Linked DNA regions of Diaphorobacter ruginosibacter. The protein of the gene in region 1 interacts with the protein of each later gene in a pairwise test. Links are inferred from orthologs where the notes say so. Each region holds a gene or a part of one and is shown on either strand. Other genes may lie near its edges. The genes, in order: H9K76_RS10410 and H9K76_RS11280.

Evidence for each region.
Region 2: the proteins of H9K76_RS10410 (region 1) and H9K76_RS11280 interact in binary tests that used the Escherichia coli proteins (3 or more experiments, as listed by UniProt). The link is inferred for Diaphorobacter ruginosibacter from one-to-one orthologs.

What each region holds. Positions count from the first base shown.
Region 1 is NZ_CP060714.1:2,295,591-2,304,026, forward strand. The notes cover bases 1,957-5,398. They hold H9K76_RS10410 (2-oxoglutarate dehydrogenase E1 component), read left to right. Parts: upstream 1,957-2,318; coding sequence 2,319-5,198; downstream 5,199-5,398. Other genes in these bases: H9K76_RS10405 (AI-2E family transporter), read right to left, coding at 1,957-2,068; odhB (2-oxoglutarate dehydrogenase complex dihydrolipoyllysine-residue succinyltransferase), read left to right, coding at 5,253-5,398. In the rest of the region: H9K76_RS10400 (Bug family tripartite tricarboxylate transporter substrate binding protein), read left to right, coding at 1-946; more of H9K76_RS10405, read right to left, coding at 998-1,956; more of odhB, read left to right, coding at 5,399-6,503; lpdA (dihydrolipoyl dehydrogenase), read left to right, coding at 6,585-8,012; cell division protein ZapE, read left to right, coding at 8,139-8,436. UniProt on the Escherichia coli protein: E1 component of the 2-oxoglutarate dehydrogenase (OGDH) complex which catalyzes the decarboxylation of 2-oxoglutarate, the first step in the conversion of 2-oxoglutarate to succinyl-CoA and CO(2).
Region 2 is NZ_CP060714.1:2,503,789-2,511,666, forward strand. Bases 1,803-4,686 are described here. They hold H9K76_RS11280 (ABC-F family ATP-binding cassette domain-containing protein), read left to right. Parts: upstream 1,803-2,177; coding sequence 2,178-4,196; downstream 4,197-4,686. Also shown: dapE (succinyl-diaminopimelate desuccinylase), read left to right, coding at 1-60; prmB (50S ribosomal protein L3 N(5)-glutamine methyltransferase), read left to right, coding at 57-971; H9K76_RS11275 (ferritin-like domain-containing protein), read right to left, coding at 987-1,778; phbB (acetoacetyl-CoA reductase), read right to left, coding at 5,199-5,936; H9K76_RS11290 (acetyl-CoA C-acetyltransferase), read right to left, coding at 6,099-7,280; H9K76_RS11295 (PHA/PHB synthase family protein), read right to left, coding at 7,539-7,878. UniProt on the Escherichia coli protein: Genetic data indicate it may be involved in ribosome assembly or function.

The DNA.
Region 1 (8,436 bases):
CCTGTCCGTTGGCGCGCTGGCGCTGGCCACGGCCATGAGTTCGCAGGCCGCTGAATATCCAGCCAAGCCCATCACTTTCGTCGTGCCGTTCGCGGCAGGCAGCGCCACTGACCTGCTGGCGCGAGCCCTGGGGCAGTCGGTCACGACCGAGGCCAAGGCTTCCGTCATCGTCGACAACAAGGCCGGTGCGAGCGGCATGATCGCGGCCCAGTACGTGGCCAAGGCGGCGGCCGACGGCTATACGGTGCTGATCACCACGAACACCACGCAGTCGGCCAACGAGCATCTCTACAAGAAGCTGCCCTACGATCCCGTGAAGGATTTCACACCGGTCACGGGCCTGGGCAAGGGCGGGCAGGTGCTGGTCGTGAATGCCGCATCGCCGTTCAAGAACGTGGGCGAACTGCTCGCGGCAGCGAAGAAATCCCCGGGCAAGCTGTCGTTCGGCAGCGGGAGCTCCTCCAGCCGGGTGGCCGGCGAAATGCTCAAGCAACTGGCGGGCGTGGACATCCTGCACGTGCCCTACAAGAGCAATCCGCTCGCGATCACGGACCTGCTGGGCGGCCAGATCGACATGATGATCACCGACACGTCCACCGGTATTCCGCAGATCAAGTCGGGCAAGCTCAAGGCGCTTGGTTACTCGACGCAGGCCCGCAGCGCTCAGTTGCCCGATGTTCCCACGCTCGACGAGGCTGGCGTGAAGGGCTACGACATGGGCTACTGGTTCGCCGCATATGTGCCGGCAGGCACGCCCAAGGAGGTCGTTGCGCGCCTCAACGAGCTGCTGCAGCATGCCACGCAAAGCGCCGCAGCCAAGTCGTTCTATGAGACTGCGGGATCGGTGGCATGGACGACCACGCCGGACGAGCTGGCTCGCTTCCAGGCGGCCGAGACGTTGAAGTGGGGCAGGGTGATCAAGGCTGCGGGCATTCAGCCGGAGTGAACGAAGAAAGGCCCCGACAACGGGGCCTTCGTCCGGAAGGAGCATGTCGGCTCAGTCGTCGGCCAGCGCCTCGAGTTCGGATTCGGGCGGCGAGAACAGATCCCACACGGCGTTGAACAGCGCAGCCACCATCGGCCCGATCACGAAACCGGTGATGCCGAAGATCGCCATGCCGCCCAGGGTGGAGATCAGCACCACGTAGTCGGGCAGCTTGGTGTCCTTGCCGACCAGGATCGGGCGCAGCAGGTTGTCGACCAGCCCGATGATGCAGACGCAGAAGAGGGTGAGGATCACGCCCTTGGTGATGTCGCCGGTCGCAAAGAAGTAGATCGCCACCGGGCCCCAGATCAGCGCTGCGCCCACGGCTGGCAGCAGCGACAGGAAGGCCATCAGCACGCCCCACAGCACGGGGCCCTGGATGCCGAGGAACCAGAAGATCATTCCGCCAAGGGCGCCTTGCACCGCGGCCACCACGATGTTGCCCTTGACCGTGGCGCGGATCACCGTGGTGAACTTGACCGCCAGCTTGCGCTTGTGCTCAGGATCGAGCGGAATGGCGTCGCGAATGCGCGCCACCAGCCGCCCGCCGTCGCGCAGCAGGAAGAACAGCAGGTAGAGCATCACGCCAAAGCCCACGACGAACTGCAGGGTATTCGAGCCGAAATCCACGGCCTTCGTGGCGAGGAACTGGCTGGCCTGTGCGCTGAAGCTCGACAGTCGCGCCTCGACCTCGGCCACGGTCGTGAGATGGAAATGATCGAGCAGGCCCATGGCCCAGCCGGGCATGGCCTGTATGAGCGTCTGCAGATAGCTGCCCACATTGAGCTGTCCGGAGCGCAGCCTCTCGTAGATGACACCCGCCTCGCTCACCAGCGATGTCACGATCACGAGCAACGGCAGAATCACGATCAGCAGGCAGACGCCCAGCGTGATGAGGGCTGCCAGGGTCGGGCGCCGGGGCATGCGCGCGAGCAGCCACCGCTGCATTGGCGCGAACAGGATGGCAAGCACCACACCCCAGAACAGGGCAAAGGCGTAGGGCCAAAGGATGGCCATGAACGCCAGGGTCACCAGAACCAGGATCCCCAGAAAAGTGCGTTGCTGCAGCGTATTTGATTTCATATTGCGTGAAAGAGCCGGATTTCGGCAAATGTACGCGACTTGCTGCATCTCGCGACAGGCCGTTGTTACGAAAGAGTTCATGTCCGACATCAAGCCGACATACGCATTCCGCACTTCGATGGCACAATAGCGCCCGTACTAAAGGCCCCTTCCCCTGCCACAGTCGCATCCGCCAACCGGTTCAGCCGTGACGCGGAAGGTTTACTAACCAGCTAAAGCTTCCTGAAGGGAAGCAGAGGTGAGCGGAACAATGAGCGAACCCACATCTGTATACAAAGCCTATCAAGGCAACACGTATCTCTTTGGCGGCAACGCGCCGTATGTGGAAGAGATGTATGAGAGCTATCTGGCCAACCCGGGCAGCGTGCCTGACAACTGGCGCGAGTACTTCGATGCACTGCAGCACGTGCCTGCAGTCGACGGCAGCGATGCCAAGGACGTTCCCCATCTGCCCGTCATCAATGCCTTTGCCGAGCGTGCAAAGCAGGGTGGCACGCAGGTCGTGGTGGCCTCCGGCGCCGACTCCGAACTGGGCCGCAAGCGCACCGCCGTACAGCAGCTGATCGCCGCATACCGCAATGTGGGCCAGCGTTGGGCCGATCTCGACCCGCTCAAGCGCACCGAGCGCCCCGAAATTCCCGAGCTGGAGCCATCTTTCTACGGCTTCACCGACGCCGACCAGGAAACCGTGTTCAACACCAGCAACACGTTCTTCGGCAAGGAAACCATGACCCTGCGCGAGCTGATGAATGCTCTGCGCGAAACCTACTGCGGCACGATCGGCGCCGAGTACATGTATGCCACCGACCAGAACCAGAAGCGCTGGTGGCAGCAGAAGCTGGAGTCGATCCGCAGCAAGCCGAGCTTCGACGCAGCCAAGAAGAAGCGCATTCTTGATCGCCTGACCGCAGCCGAAGGCCTCGAGCGCTACCTGCACACCAAGTATGTCGGTCAGAAGCGCTTCTCGCTGGAAGGCGGCGAGTCGTTCATCGCGGCGATGGACGAGCTGATCAATGCAGCCGGCCAGAAGGGCATCCAGGAAGTCGTGATCGGCATGGCCCACCGCGGCCGTCTGAACGTGCTGGTGAACACGCTGGGCAAGATGCCCAAGGACCTGTTCGCCGAATTCGACCACACCGCTCCCGAAGATCTGCCATCGGGCGACGTGAAGTACCACCAGGGCTTCAGCTCCGACGTGACGACGGCCGGCGGCCCGGTTCACCTGTCGCTGGCGTTCAATCCCTCGCACCTGGAAATCGTGAACCCGGTGGTCGAAGGCTCCGTGCGCTCGCGCATGGACCGTCGCGCCGATCCGCGCGGCAAGCAGGTGCTGCCGGTGCTGGTGCACGGCGACGCGGCCTTTGCAGGCCAGGGCGTGAACCAGGAAACCCTGGCACTGGCCCAGACCCGTGGCTACTCCACGGGCGGCACGGTGCACATCATCATCAACAACCAGATCGGTTTCACCACCTCCGATCCACGCGACGCACGCTCGACGCTGTACTGCACCGACATCGTGAAGATGATCGAGTCGCCCGTGCTGCACGTGAACGGTGACGATCCGGAAGCGGTCGCGCTGGCCACCCAGCTCGCCCTGGAATTCCGCATGGAGTTCGACAAGGACGTGGTCGTCGACATCATCTGCTTCCGCAAGCTGGGCCACAACGAGCAGGACACTCCTGCGCTGACCCAGCCGCTGATGTACAAGAAGATTGGCGCCCACCCCGGCACCCGCAAGCTGTACGCCGACAAGCTGGCCACGCAAGGCCTTGGCGAAACGTTGGGCGACGACATGGTCAAGGCCTACCGCGCCGCCATGGACGAAGGCAAGCACACCATGGATCCGGTGCTCACCAACTTCAAGAGCAAGTACGCGGTGGACTGGAGCCCGTTCCTGAACCAGAAGTGGACGGACGCCGGCGACACGGCGATCCCGCTGACGGAGTGGAAGCGCCTGGCCGAGAAGATCACCACGATTCCCGAAGGCGTGACGCCTCACGCGCTCGTGAAGAAGGTCTACGACGACCGTGCGGCCATGGGCCGTGGCGAGATCAACGTCGACTGGGGCATGGGCGAGCACATGGCTTTCGCATCGCTGGTGGCGTCGGGCTACCCCGTGCGCCTGTCAGGTGAGGACTGCGGCCGTGGCACGTTCACGCACCGCCATGCCGTGATCCACGACCAGAAGCGCGAGAAGTGGAGCGAAGGCACCTACATTCCGCTGCAGAACGTCGCCGAGAACCAGGCTCCGTTCGTCGTGATCGACTCCATCCTGTCCGAAGAAGCCGTTCTGGCCTTCGAATACGGCTACGCGTCGAACGACCCCAACACGCTGGTGATCTGGGAAGCCCAGTTCGGCGACTTCGCCAACGGCGCCCAAGTCGTGATCGACCAGTTCATTGCTTCCGGCGAAGTGAAGTGGGGCCGTGTCAACGGCCTGACGCTGATGCTGCCGCACGGCTATGAAGGCCAGGGCCCGGAGCACAGCTCTGCGCGCCTCGAGCGCTTCATGCAGCTGGCTGCCGATACCAACATGCAGATCGTGCAGCCGACCACGGCCAGCCAGATCTTCCACGTGCTGCGCCGCCAGCAGGTTCGCAACCTGCGCAAGCCGCTCGTGATCATGACGCCGAAGTCGCTGCTGCGTAACAAGGATGCTACGTCGCCGCTCACCGAATTCACCAAGGGTTCGTTCCACACGGTGCTGCCGGAGCAGGATGACGCCGTGGTCAAGAACGCGGCCAAGGTCAAGCGCATCGTCGCCTGCTCGGGCAAGGTGTACTACGACCTCGTGAAGAAGCGCACGGAAGCCAAGATCGACGATGTGGCCATCATCCGTGTCGAGCAGCTGTATCCGTTCCCGCACAAGGCTTTCGCTGCCGAAGTGAAGAAGTACAGCAACGCGACTGAAATCGTTTGGTGCCAGGACGAGCCGCAGAACCAGGGCGCCTGGTTCTTCATCCAGCACAACATCCACGAGAACATGCTCGATGGCCAGAAGCTGGGCTACTCCGGCCGTGCGGCTTCGGCATCGCCTGCCGTGGGCTACTCGCACCTGCACCAGGAGCAGCAGAAGGCGCTGGTCGACGGCGCGTTTGGCAAGCTCAAGGGTTTTGTCCTGACCAAGTAAGGCTGGAAACCCGCTCATTACCCATCAGTACAAAACACGAATTGGAAAAGAAAAATGGCTATTGTTGACGTCAAAGTTCCGCAGCTCTCCGAGTCCATCACGGAAGCCACCATGCTCAACTGGAAGAAGAAGGCTGGTGAGGCAGTTGCTGTGGATGAAATCCTCATCGAGATCGAAACCGACAAGGTCGTGCTCGAAGTGCCTGCTCCCTCGGCCGGCGTGCTGACCGAGATCCTGCAAGGCGACGGTGCAACCGTCACCGCAGAACAGGTCATCGCCAAGATCGACACCGAAGCCGTGGCCGGCGCTGCCGCGCCTGCTGCTGCAGCTCCCGCAGCCGCTGCCTCTGCACCCGCCGCCGCTCCCGTGGCAGCTGCTGCAGCAAGCAACAACAGCAAGGCTGGCGTGGCCATGCCTGCTGCTGCCAAGATCCTGGCCGATAACAACCTGTCCGCCGCGAACGTGGCTGGCACGGGCAAGGATGGTCGCGTGACCAAGGGCGATGCGCTGTCCGCCATCAAGGGTGGCGCCGCCATCCCGACGGGTGTTCCGACAGCGGCTCTGCCGCAGGTCGCAGCGCCTGCCGGAAAGCAGGACCTGGGCGATCGCCCTGAGCAGCGCGTGCCGATGACACGCCTGCGTGCCCGTATCGCCGAGCGCCTGCTGCAATCGCAAGCCACCAATGCCATCCTGACCACGTTCAACGAAGTGAACATGGCTCCCGTGATGGACATGCGCAAGAAGTTCCAGGACCAGTTCGTCAAGGAACACGGCGTGAAGCTGGGCTTCATGTCCTTCTTCGTGAAGGCTGCAGTGCACGCACTGAAGAAGTTCCCCGCGGTGAATGCCTCGATCGACGGCAACGACATCGTCTACCACGGCTACTTCGATATCGGCATCGCAGTGAGCTCGCCTCGCGGCCTGGTGGTGCCTATCCTGCGCAACGTCGACCAGATGAGCTTCGCAGACATCGAGAAGAAGATCGCCGAATTCGGTCAGAAGGCCAAGGACGGCAAGCTGGGCATCGAAGAGCTGACCGGCGGTACGTTCTCGATCTCCAACGGTGGCACTTTCGGCTCGATGATGTCCACTCCCATCATCAACCCGCCTCAGTCCGCCATCCTCGGCGTGCACGCCACCAAGGACCGTGCCGTGGTGGAGAACGGCCAGATCGTGATCCGCCCGATGAACTACCTGGCCATGTCCTATGACCACCGCATCATCGACGGCCGCGAAGCCGTGCTGAGCCTGGTTGCCATGAAGGACGCGCTGGAAGACCCAAGCCGCCTGCTGTTCGACCTGTAATCGCCGCAGATCGAAATTAGACGAAACCCACCACCAAAAGCGGTGGGTTTTTTTCCAATCAAGCAGAGAAAGATTCAAATCATGAGCAAGCAATTCGACGTCGTCGTCATCGGCGCTGGCCCTGGCGGTTACATCGCTGCAATCCGTGCAGCACAACTCGGCTTCAACGTCGCCTGTATCGACGAGTGGAAGAACGCACAGGGCGGCGCGGCTCCGGGCGGCACCTGCACCAACGTGGGCTGCATTCCCTCGAAGGCGCTGCTGCAGTCTTCCGAGCACTACGAACACGCCAGGCTGCATTTCGCGGACCATGGCATCTCGACCGGCAAGGTCGAGATGGACGTGCCCAAGATGATCACGCGCAAGCAAGGCATCGTGAAGCAGAACAACGACGGCATCCTGTACCTGTTCAAGAAGAACAAGGTCACCTTCTTCCACGGCCGTGGCTCGTTCGTGAAGGCTGCCGAAGGCGGCTACGAGATCAAGGTCGCCGGCAAGGAAGAGGAAACCATCACCGGCAAGCAGATCATCATCGCCACGGGCTCCAATGCGCGTGCGCTGCCCGGCGTTCCATTCGATGAGGAGTTCATCCTGTCGAACGACGGTGCCCTGGCTCTCGAGAAGACGCCGAAGACCCTGGGTCTGATCGGCTCCGGCGTGATCGGCCTCGAAATGGGTTCCGTGTGGCGCCGCCTGGGCTCGGAAGTGACCGTGCTCGAAGGCATGGACAAGTTCCTGCCCGCCGTGGACGAGCAGATCGCCAAGGAAGCCAAGAAGGCGTTCGACAAGCAGGGCCTGAAGATCGAGCTCGGCGTGAAGGTCGGCGAGGTCAAGACCGGCAAGAAGGGCGTGACGGTCTCCTACACCAACGCCAAGGGCGAGGCGCAGACGCTGGAAGTCGAAAAGCTGATCGTCTCGATCGGCCGCACCGCCAACACCATCGGCCTGAACCCCGAAGCCGTGGGCCTGGCCCTCGATGAGCGCGGCCAGATCGTGGTCGATGCCGACTGCAAGACCAACCTGCCGGGCGTCTGGGCCGTGGGCGACGTCGTGCGCGGACCGATGCTGGCGCACAAGGCCGAGGAAGAGGCTGTTGCCGTGGCCGAGCGCATTGCCGGCCAGCACGGCCACGTGAACTTCGACACCATTCCTTTCGTGATCTACACCAGCCCTGAAGTGGCATGGGTGGGCCGCACCGAGCAGCAGCTCAAGGAGCAGGGCGTGAAGTACAAGGCCGGCTCGTTCCCGTTCCTCGCGAACGGCCGTGCACGCGCCCTGGGCGACACGACCGGCATGGTGAAGTTCATCGCCGACGCCGAGACCGACGAGATCCTGGGCGTGCACATGGTCGGCCCGATGGTCTCGGAGCTGATCTCCGAGGCCGTGGTGGCCATGGAGTTCAAGGCATCGAGCGAAGACATCGCCCGCATCTGCCACGCCCACCCATCGCTGTCCGAATCCACGAAGGAAGCGGCTCTGGCGGTGGACAAGCGCACCCTGAACTTCTGATCCAACGTCGATGGACGGATCGGTTCCTGTGAGCATGCTCACGATCCGAGCCGAAGATGGCTGCCAACGCCCGGGATCCCAGGCGTTGGCGGCTATTTGCATTTTTGAGGTGAGGGAGAGACGACGGTGAACGTGAAAGAGGCCTACCAGGCAGAACTGGCCGCCAAGGGATTCAAGAGCGACCCGGCGCAATTGCGCGCGGTGGAGGCGCTGCAGCGCTGTGCGGACGACTGGGCGGTGTACAAGTCCAAGCGTTCCAACAGTTTCAAGAAGCTCATCAACCACCCGGACCTGCCCAAGGGCGTGTACATGTACGGCGGGGTGGGGCGCGGCAAGAGCTTTCTCATGGATTGCTTCTTCAATGCCGTGCCGATCAAGCGCAAGGTGCGCCTGCACTTCCACGAGTTCATGCGCTCGGTGCACC
Region 2 (7,878 bases), 210 kb from region 1 along the record:
AAGAACATCTACCTGCGCACGCTCGAGCTGCTCGACCAGGGCAACAAGGACACGGCATGAGCGGGCAGCACCCCATGACGATCGGCGGGTTGATCGACAGCGCCGCGGCGCGGCTCGAAGCCTCTGGCGTGGCCTTCGGCCATGGCACGGCGACCGCATATGACGAAGCCGCATGGCTGGTATTGTGGAAGCTCGGCCTGCCCCTGGACAGCCTGCTGGACGGGGAGGATCCCGACAGCGTGGCCCACCAGTCCGTTTCCGACGCGCAGCGCGCACAGGTCGACACCCTGATCGCCGAGCGCATCGCCACGCGCAAGCCGGCCGCCTATCTCACGCGCGAAGCCTGGCTCCAAGGCGTCCCCTTCTACGTTGACGAACGCGCCATCGTGCCGCGCAGCTTCATCGCCGAGCTCCTGGCCGACGGCAGCATCGACGAGTGGCTCAGCGAGAAGACGCGCAACGTGCTCGACCTGTGTACCGGCAACGGAAGCCTGGCCTGCCTCGCGGCCATGGCCTATCCCGATGTGGTGGTGACGGGTGCCGACATCTCGCCCGATGCGCTGGAGGTGGCTCGCATCAATGTGGACAGGCACGGGCTGCAGCAGCGCGTGACGCTGGTGCAGAGCGACGGCATGAGCGCCCTGCCCCCGGGCTGGGATCTGGTGCTGTGCAATCCTCCCTATGTGAATGCGGACAGCATGGGCAAGCTGCCGGAAGAGTACCGCGCCGAGCCCGAACTCGCGCTGGCGGGTGGGCAGGACGGCATGGACTTCATCCGGGACCTGTTCCGCGATCTGCCCGCCAAGCTCCATTCCGATGCGGTGCTGGTGCTCGAGATCGGCAACGAGAAACCGAATTTCGAGGCGGCCTTCCCTAGCCTGCCTGTATTCTGGCTGCCAACAAGTTCGGGTGACGAACAGGTGCTGCTCGTCACGCAGCAGGCCCTGGCGGACTGGCAGGCAGGTTGCTGACGGCAGCCCTCCCGATCAAGGGGCCATCACGCGTGTGGCGAAACGCGCGATCGGTGCATGCAGGTAGCCTTCGATGCGCGGGGGCAGCAGCAGCGGCTTGAGCAGCATGCGCACCGCCAGGTCGGCCGGCAGTTGCGTGCTGACCAACTGATAGGCGCGCTGCGCAATGTCGGCAAACGAATGCCGGCTCTCCGAAAAGTGGCGTCCCCTGTGGGCATACACATGGCGCAGGGCCACGTCGGAATCACTCTCCCTGAGCTCCTTGAGGCGGGCATATAGCGCGCCTGCGATCTTCGCGCGGCTCACCGGCGACGTTTCCTGCAGTTGCTTGAAGTACTTGAGGAAGTGCTTGAAGTGCCCCACCTCGTCATTGCGGATGTTGCCCAGCAACTCGCGCAACACCGGCTCATCGCTGAGTTCCCGCAGCGTATGGTAGTAGGCCGTGGTGCCGGTTTCCACGACGCAGCGCGCCACCATCTCGAGGTGGCGATCCTCATGGAGCTCCTCCACCGTGCAGAGCTTGGAGTACTCGCCGAAGAAGCTGTCATAGGCTTCCTGCCACGGGAAGTCCGGCCAGACTGCCTCCACGTAGCGCCTGAGCGCGGCACCATGCTGAAGCTCCTCGCTTTCCCAGCGCTCCTGTAGCCAGGCCGCGATCTCGGGGTAGTCACGATAGTGCTCCGCCAGATTGGCCGCGTAGGTGTCGGACCCCGTCTCGACAAAGGATGCGCTCATCAGCAGATAGAACAGATCCTCGTTGCCCTCGATGGCCCGGCGCTCGATCCGCTCGAATGGGATGTCATCCACATGCCAGCCATGCGACCCTTCCTCGGTCCCCCGGGGCCGTTGACGGAGTGAGGCGCTGGAGGTTCCTGCGATGGCGTCACTTGAAAAATGCTGCATTGAGACTCTCGTTCGAATCCCCACCTGCCTGACCGGAATGGTCGTCGCGCCTCGCACCGAGGGCTTGCCCGTGGGGATCCACACCAATGAATGATTCATCTTGATGACAACCACCGGGAATCCTTGTCAGCACATGTCTGAAAATCACCCCCTCGACAACATTTGAAACATATTCGCCGGTCCTCGAACATCTGTCACGGCATCGCGAGAACCTTCCTTTTTCGCCCCGAAATGCCCATGCAGTACCCCTACAGCACCTCTGAACGAGCCAAAGTCTGATTCGCTGGGATAATCGCCCTCTTCATGATCACCCTTCGCAACGTCACCCTGCGCCGTAGCGCGCGCGTGCTGCTGGACAGCACCTCCGTCACCATCAATCCCGGCGAGAAAGTGGGCCTGGTCGGGCGCAACGGCGCCGGCAAGTCCACCCTGTTCGCATTGCTCAACGGCAGCCTGCACGAGGATGGCGGCGAATTCTTCATGCCCGCGCAGTGGCGCATGGCCCAGGTCGAGCAGAATATGCCCGAAACCAGCGAATCGGCCACCCGGTTCGTGCTGGAAGGCGATTCGCGCCTGACCGAGCTGGGCGAGGCGCTTGCCAGGGCCGAGACTGCCGGTGACGGCATGGTCATCGCACAGGCCCACTCCGATCTCGCGGATGCGGGCGTGCACGATGCCACCGCCCGTGCACAATCGCTGATCCTGGGACTGGGCTTTCAGGTCGCCGAGCTCGAAAAGCCGGTGAACAGCTTTTCCGGCGGCTGGCGCATGCGCCTGCAACTGGCGCGCGCGCTGATGTGCCCAAGCGACATCCTGCTGCTGGACGAGCCCACCAACCACCTGGATCTCGACGCACTGGTCTGGCTTGAAGCCTGGCTCAAGCGCTACCCTGGCACGCTGGTGGTCATCAGCCACGACCGCGAGTTCCTCGATGCGGTGACCGATGCCACCCTGCACATCGAGCACGCCAAGCTCACGCGCTACGGCGGCAACTACAGCAAGTTCGAGGAATTGCGCGCCCAGCAACTTGTGCTGCAGCAGTCCGCCTACGAGCGCCAGCAGGACAAGATCAACCACCTGCAGAAGTTCATCGACCGCTTCAAGGCCAAGGCCAGCAAGGCCAAGCAGGCCCAGAGCCGTGTCAAGGCCCTGGAGCGCATGGAGAAGATCGCCCCCGTGCTGGCCAGCGCGGATTTCACCTTCGAGTTCAAGGAACCCGCCAACCTGCCCAATCCCATGCTGGCGATCACCGATGCCAGCTTCGGCTATCGCAACGAGGACAGCGGCGAGGAAACCACCATCCTGCGCCATGTGAACCGATCGGTGCTGGCCGGCCAGCGCATCGGTATCCTGGGCGCGAACGGCCAGGGCAAGTCGACGCTGGTGAAGACCATCGCCCGCGAAATGGCCCAGCTCGCTGGCAAGGTCACCGAGGGCAAGGGCCTGAACATCGGTTATTTCGCGCAGCAGGAACTGGACGTGCTGCGCCCTGACGACTCCCCGCTTGCGCACATGGTCCGCCTTGCCAAGGACCTGGGGCCGGACTCGAAGGAGCCCTCGCGCGAGCAGGATCTGCGCAACTACCTGGGCAGCTTCAACTTCACCGGTGACATGGTCGGCCAGGCCGTCGGCACCATGAGCGGCGGCGAGAAGGCACGCCTGGTGCTGGCAATGATCGTGTGGCAGCGCCCCAACCTGCTGCTGCTCGACGAGCCAACGAATCACCTGGACCTCGCCACGCGCGAGGCGCTGTCGATGGCCCTCAACAGTTTCGACGGCACGGTCATGCTGGTCAGCCACGACCGTGCGCTGCTGCGCGCCGTCTGCGACGACTTCTGGCTGGTGGGTCGGGGCAAGGTCGACCCGTTCGACGGCGATCTCGATGACTATCAGCGCTACCTGATGGAAGAGTCGCGCCGCCTGCGCGAGGAAGCACGGCTCAGCCAGGCACAGGAAGCGTCCGAGCAGGCTGCTACCGATGGTTCCCGCAGCGGTACGCAGGAGGCATCGTCCACTGCTGGCAATGTCGACCCGCGCGAGCAACGCCGGCTGGCCGCCCAGGCCCGGCAACTGGTTGCTGAAAAGACCAAGCCGTTCCGCAAGGAGCTGGAGCAGATCGACAAGCGACTCCCGCAGCTGACCGCCGAGCGCGGCGCGCTTGAGGAAAAGCTCTCGACCCAGGGACTTTCAGGGACGGACATCGCCGAGGCGGGCAAGCAGCTCAAGCAGGTGAATGATTCCATCGACCAATTGGAAGAACGCTGGCTTGAGCTTTCTGAACAGATCGAATCCATCCAACAGGAGATGGGCGCGGTGGCTTGAGTTCACATATTCCTTCAGAATAATGTCGCAACATATTGTTTTGAATGGAAAATATCACATTGAGCAAGGCAAACGCGGGATTCAAAAAAATTACTGAATTTCTTTGAGATCGCTGTCAACGCAAGTCTGCAGGTGCGCGTTGAACACGCATCTAAGGAGTTTTTCAAATGACCTTCACCGCAATCCTCGCTGCCTGGCCCGATGACGAACGCGATCGCAAGCGTGCGCCTGTCCGCTGCTGAGCGTAAGGAGCCTGGACTGGCGCCATTGCTTCCCCAGTCCCTTTATCCGACACGCAGCGGGATGAGCTGACAGCCGTTTCACCGCTCCGGATCATTCCAGAAACCCCGCATTGCGGGGTTTTCGTTTTGGCGCCCCCCCACTCTTGCCATATCGCCGTGCTTGTCAGTCACCGCGTTGATGCGGTTTCAGATCTGGCCGCCCTAGGCAAAAACGTAGGATGATGTTTCGCATGATCGGAAATGTAGTTGACCAGCCGCATCTTTTTGGACGGCATCACTTGATTTCTTGCGTCACATTCACCGGCTAACCTATTGCTCTCATTAGAAAAATCAAAGCTTTGAGGCAATTCCAATCCCTAAGGGAGAACCCGCAGTCTGCTTGCATTTTCTTTCGTTCGGATGTCAACGCAAGGCGCTCGCTCCACGTTGAACAAGCACAAAGGAGTTCTCGTATGAATACCACTGCTATCCTCGCTGCCTGGCCCGATGACGAACGCGATCGCAAGCGCGCTCCCGCCCGTCTTTGAGCACGGGATCGACGGCATTGCCCACGAAGGCGCATGCCACCAGATCGATCTTCTGCGCAGCGGGTTGGCGTCAGGCCTTCCCCCCTCTTTTTTGACAACCCAAGCCATGAAAAAACCCGCCTAGGCGGGTTTTGGCTTTTGTGGCCTTTGGATAGGGCCTGGAGCGCATTTGCGATCTCCTTCTGACTGCCGGCCTGCCCAGGGATCGCGCAGGCAAGCAGTCAGGAGCCCGATCAATGCATGTGCAGGCCGCCGTTGACCGAGAAGTCGGCACCAGTGGCGTAGCCGCCCTCCTCGGAAGCAAGCCAGGAGATGATCGAGGCGATCTCACTGGGCTCACCCAGGCGCTTGACTGGTACGGAGCCCACGATCTTCTCGAGCACATCAGGACGAATGGCCTTGACCATGTCCGTACCGATGTAGCCCGGGCTCACCGTGTTCACGGTCACACCCTTGTTGGCCAGCTCCTGCGCGAGCGCCATGGAGAAGCCATGCATGCCCGCCTTGGCAGCCGAGTAGTTGGTCTGGCCCGCCTGGCCCTTGGCACCATTGACCGAGCTGATGTTGACGATGCGGCCCCAGCCCTTTTCGACCATGTCGCTCACCACCTGCTTGGTGACGTTGAACATGGAGTTCAGGTTGGTTTCGATCACGGCATCCCAGTCTTCGCGGGACATCTTCACGAACATGCGGTCACGCGTGATACCCGCGTTGTTCACCAGCACGTCGATGGTGCCATGCTCCGCCTTGGCCTTGGTGAAGGCCTCGACCGTGGAGTTCCAGTCGCCCACATTGCCGACCGATGCGTAGAAGGTGAAGCCCAGCGCCTTTTGTTCTGCCAGCCACTTGGCATGGTCGCGAGTGGGGCCGCAGCCCGCGATCACCTTGAAGCCGTCCTTGTGCAGGCGTTGGCAGATCGCGGTACCGATGCCGCCCATCCCTCCGGTCACGTATGCTACTTTTTGACTCACTTCTATCTCCTGTCTGATGATGAATTGAACCGGATCCGCTTGCATTCCCACCGGCAATCTTCACAGCTGTCCGCCGGAAAATGCCGGGCGCAACGATTCTCCACACACTAATTGATGAAGCAGATCAATTCCATCAATTTCCCAGCAAAGCTACCGTTTCAACTATCGTTCCACGGCCAGCGAAACCCCCATGCCACCACCGATGCACAGTGCGGCGATGCCCTTCTTCGCACCGCTGCGCTCCATCTCGTGCAGCAGCGACACCAGCACACGGCAACCTGAAGCACCGATCGGGTGGCCCAGCGCAATGGCGCCGCCGTTGACGTTGACCTTGGTTGGATCGACACCCAGCTCCCTGTTCACCGCACAGGCCTGCGCGGCAAATGCTTCGTTGAGCTCGAACAGGTCGACGTCCTCCACCTTCCAGCCGGCTCGCTTGAGCACCTTGCGCGTCGCTGGAACCGGCCCCACGCCCATGATGGTCGGATCGAGGCCGCTCGTGGCATAGGCCACGATGCGCGCCAACGGCTTGAGCCCCAGTTCCTTGGCCTTGGAGGCCTTCATCACCACCACGGCGGCAGCGCCATCGTTCAGGCCCGAGGCATTGCCCGCGGTCACACTGCCGTTCTTGTCGAACGCGGGACGCAGGCGCTCCAGGGCCGCTTCGTCGGTCTTGCGGTTGATGTACTCGTCGCTGTCGAAGAGCACGGGATCGCCCTTCTTCTGCGGAATCGGCACCGGAACGATCTCGTCCTTGAACTTGCCGGCATCCTGGGCCGCTGCCGCCTTGCGCTGGCTGGCGAGCGCCAGTGCGTCCTGCTGCTCGCGGCTCACGTCGAACTGCTTGGCCACGTTCTCGGCCGTGATGCCCATGTGGTAGTGGTTGTAGGCGTCAAGCAGGCCATCCACGATCATCGTGTCGACCATCTTCCATTCGCCCATGCGCATGCCGTCGCGCGAGCCCGGCAGGACGTGGGGCGACATGCTCATGTTTTCCTGCCCGCCCGCCACGACGATCTCGCTGTCACCCGTGGCAACGGCCTGCGCTGCGAGCATCACGGCCTTCAGGCCCGAGCCGCAAACGGCGTTGATGGTGAGTGCGGGGGTTTCCTTGGCGACGCCGGCCTTCATCATGGCCTGTCGTGCAGGGTTCTGGCCGGAGCCTGCGGCGAGCACCTGGCCCATGATGACCTCCCCGACCTGGTCGAGGGGCACCTTGGCGCGCTCAAGCGCTTCCTTGATGACCACCGCACCCAACTCGGTGGCGGCCATTTTGGCCAGACTTCCGCCAAATTTGCCCACGGGGGTGCGGACAGCGGAAACGATGACGATCTCTTCACTCATATCGGTCCTTTCTCAAATATCCCGTTCATGCGTGTTCACTCAAGGCAAAGCCTTGCTCGGAATCCCGGTTTGCACACAGAAACGCTCCAATGCACTTCCAAAAAGAACTGTTTGAGTAGCGATTGTCAGATTCTTGCGCTTTTGCGACAGGTTCCGAGCGCTGATTTACCCTCTTATGACTTGCCCTTACATGGTCTTCCCGAGCGCGGATTCACGGTCCAAAATGGTGTAAATCCGCGCAGTGGAATTGACAGGCTCTCAGGCCTTCTGCTTGACGTAGCTGCCCGGCGCGGGTTCGCTCGCCTTGTATTTGGTCCCTTTGCCATAGGCCTTCGGTGCGGCAATCTGGCGGCCGCCGTGACCTGCGAGCCACTGCGTCCAGTCGGTCCACCAGCTGCCAGGGTGTTCGGTGGCACCTTCAAGCCAGCCATCGAACGACGCCGGGAACTTCGCACCGCTGTGCACCCAGTAGCTGCGTTTTTTCTTGGCCGGGGGATTGATGACGCCCGCGATGTGGCCCGAGGCCCCCATCACGAATCGCTTCTTGCCCGGAAAGACCTGCGTCGATGCGTACGCGCCCTCGATCGGCACGATGTGG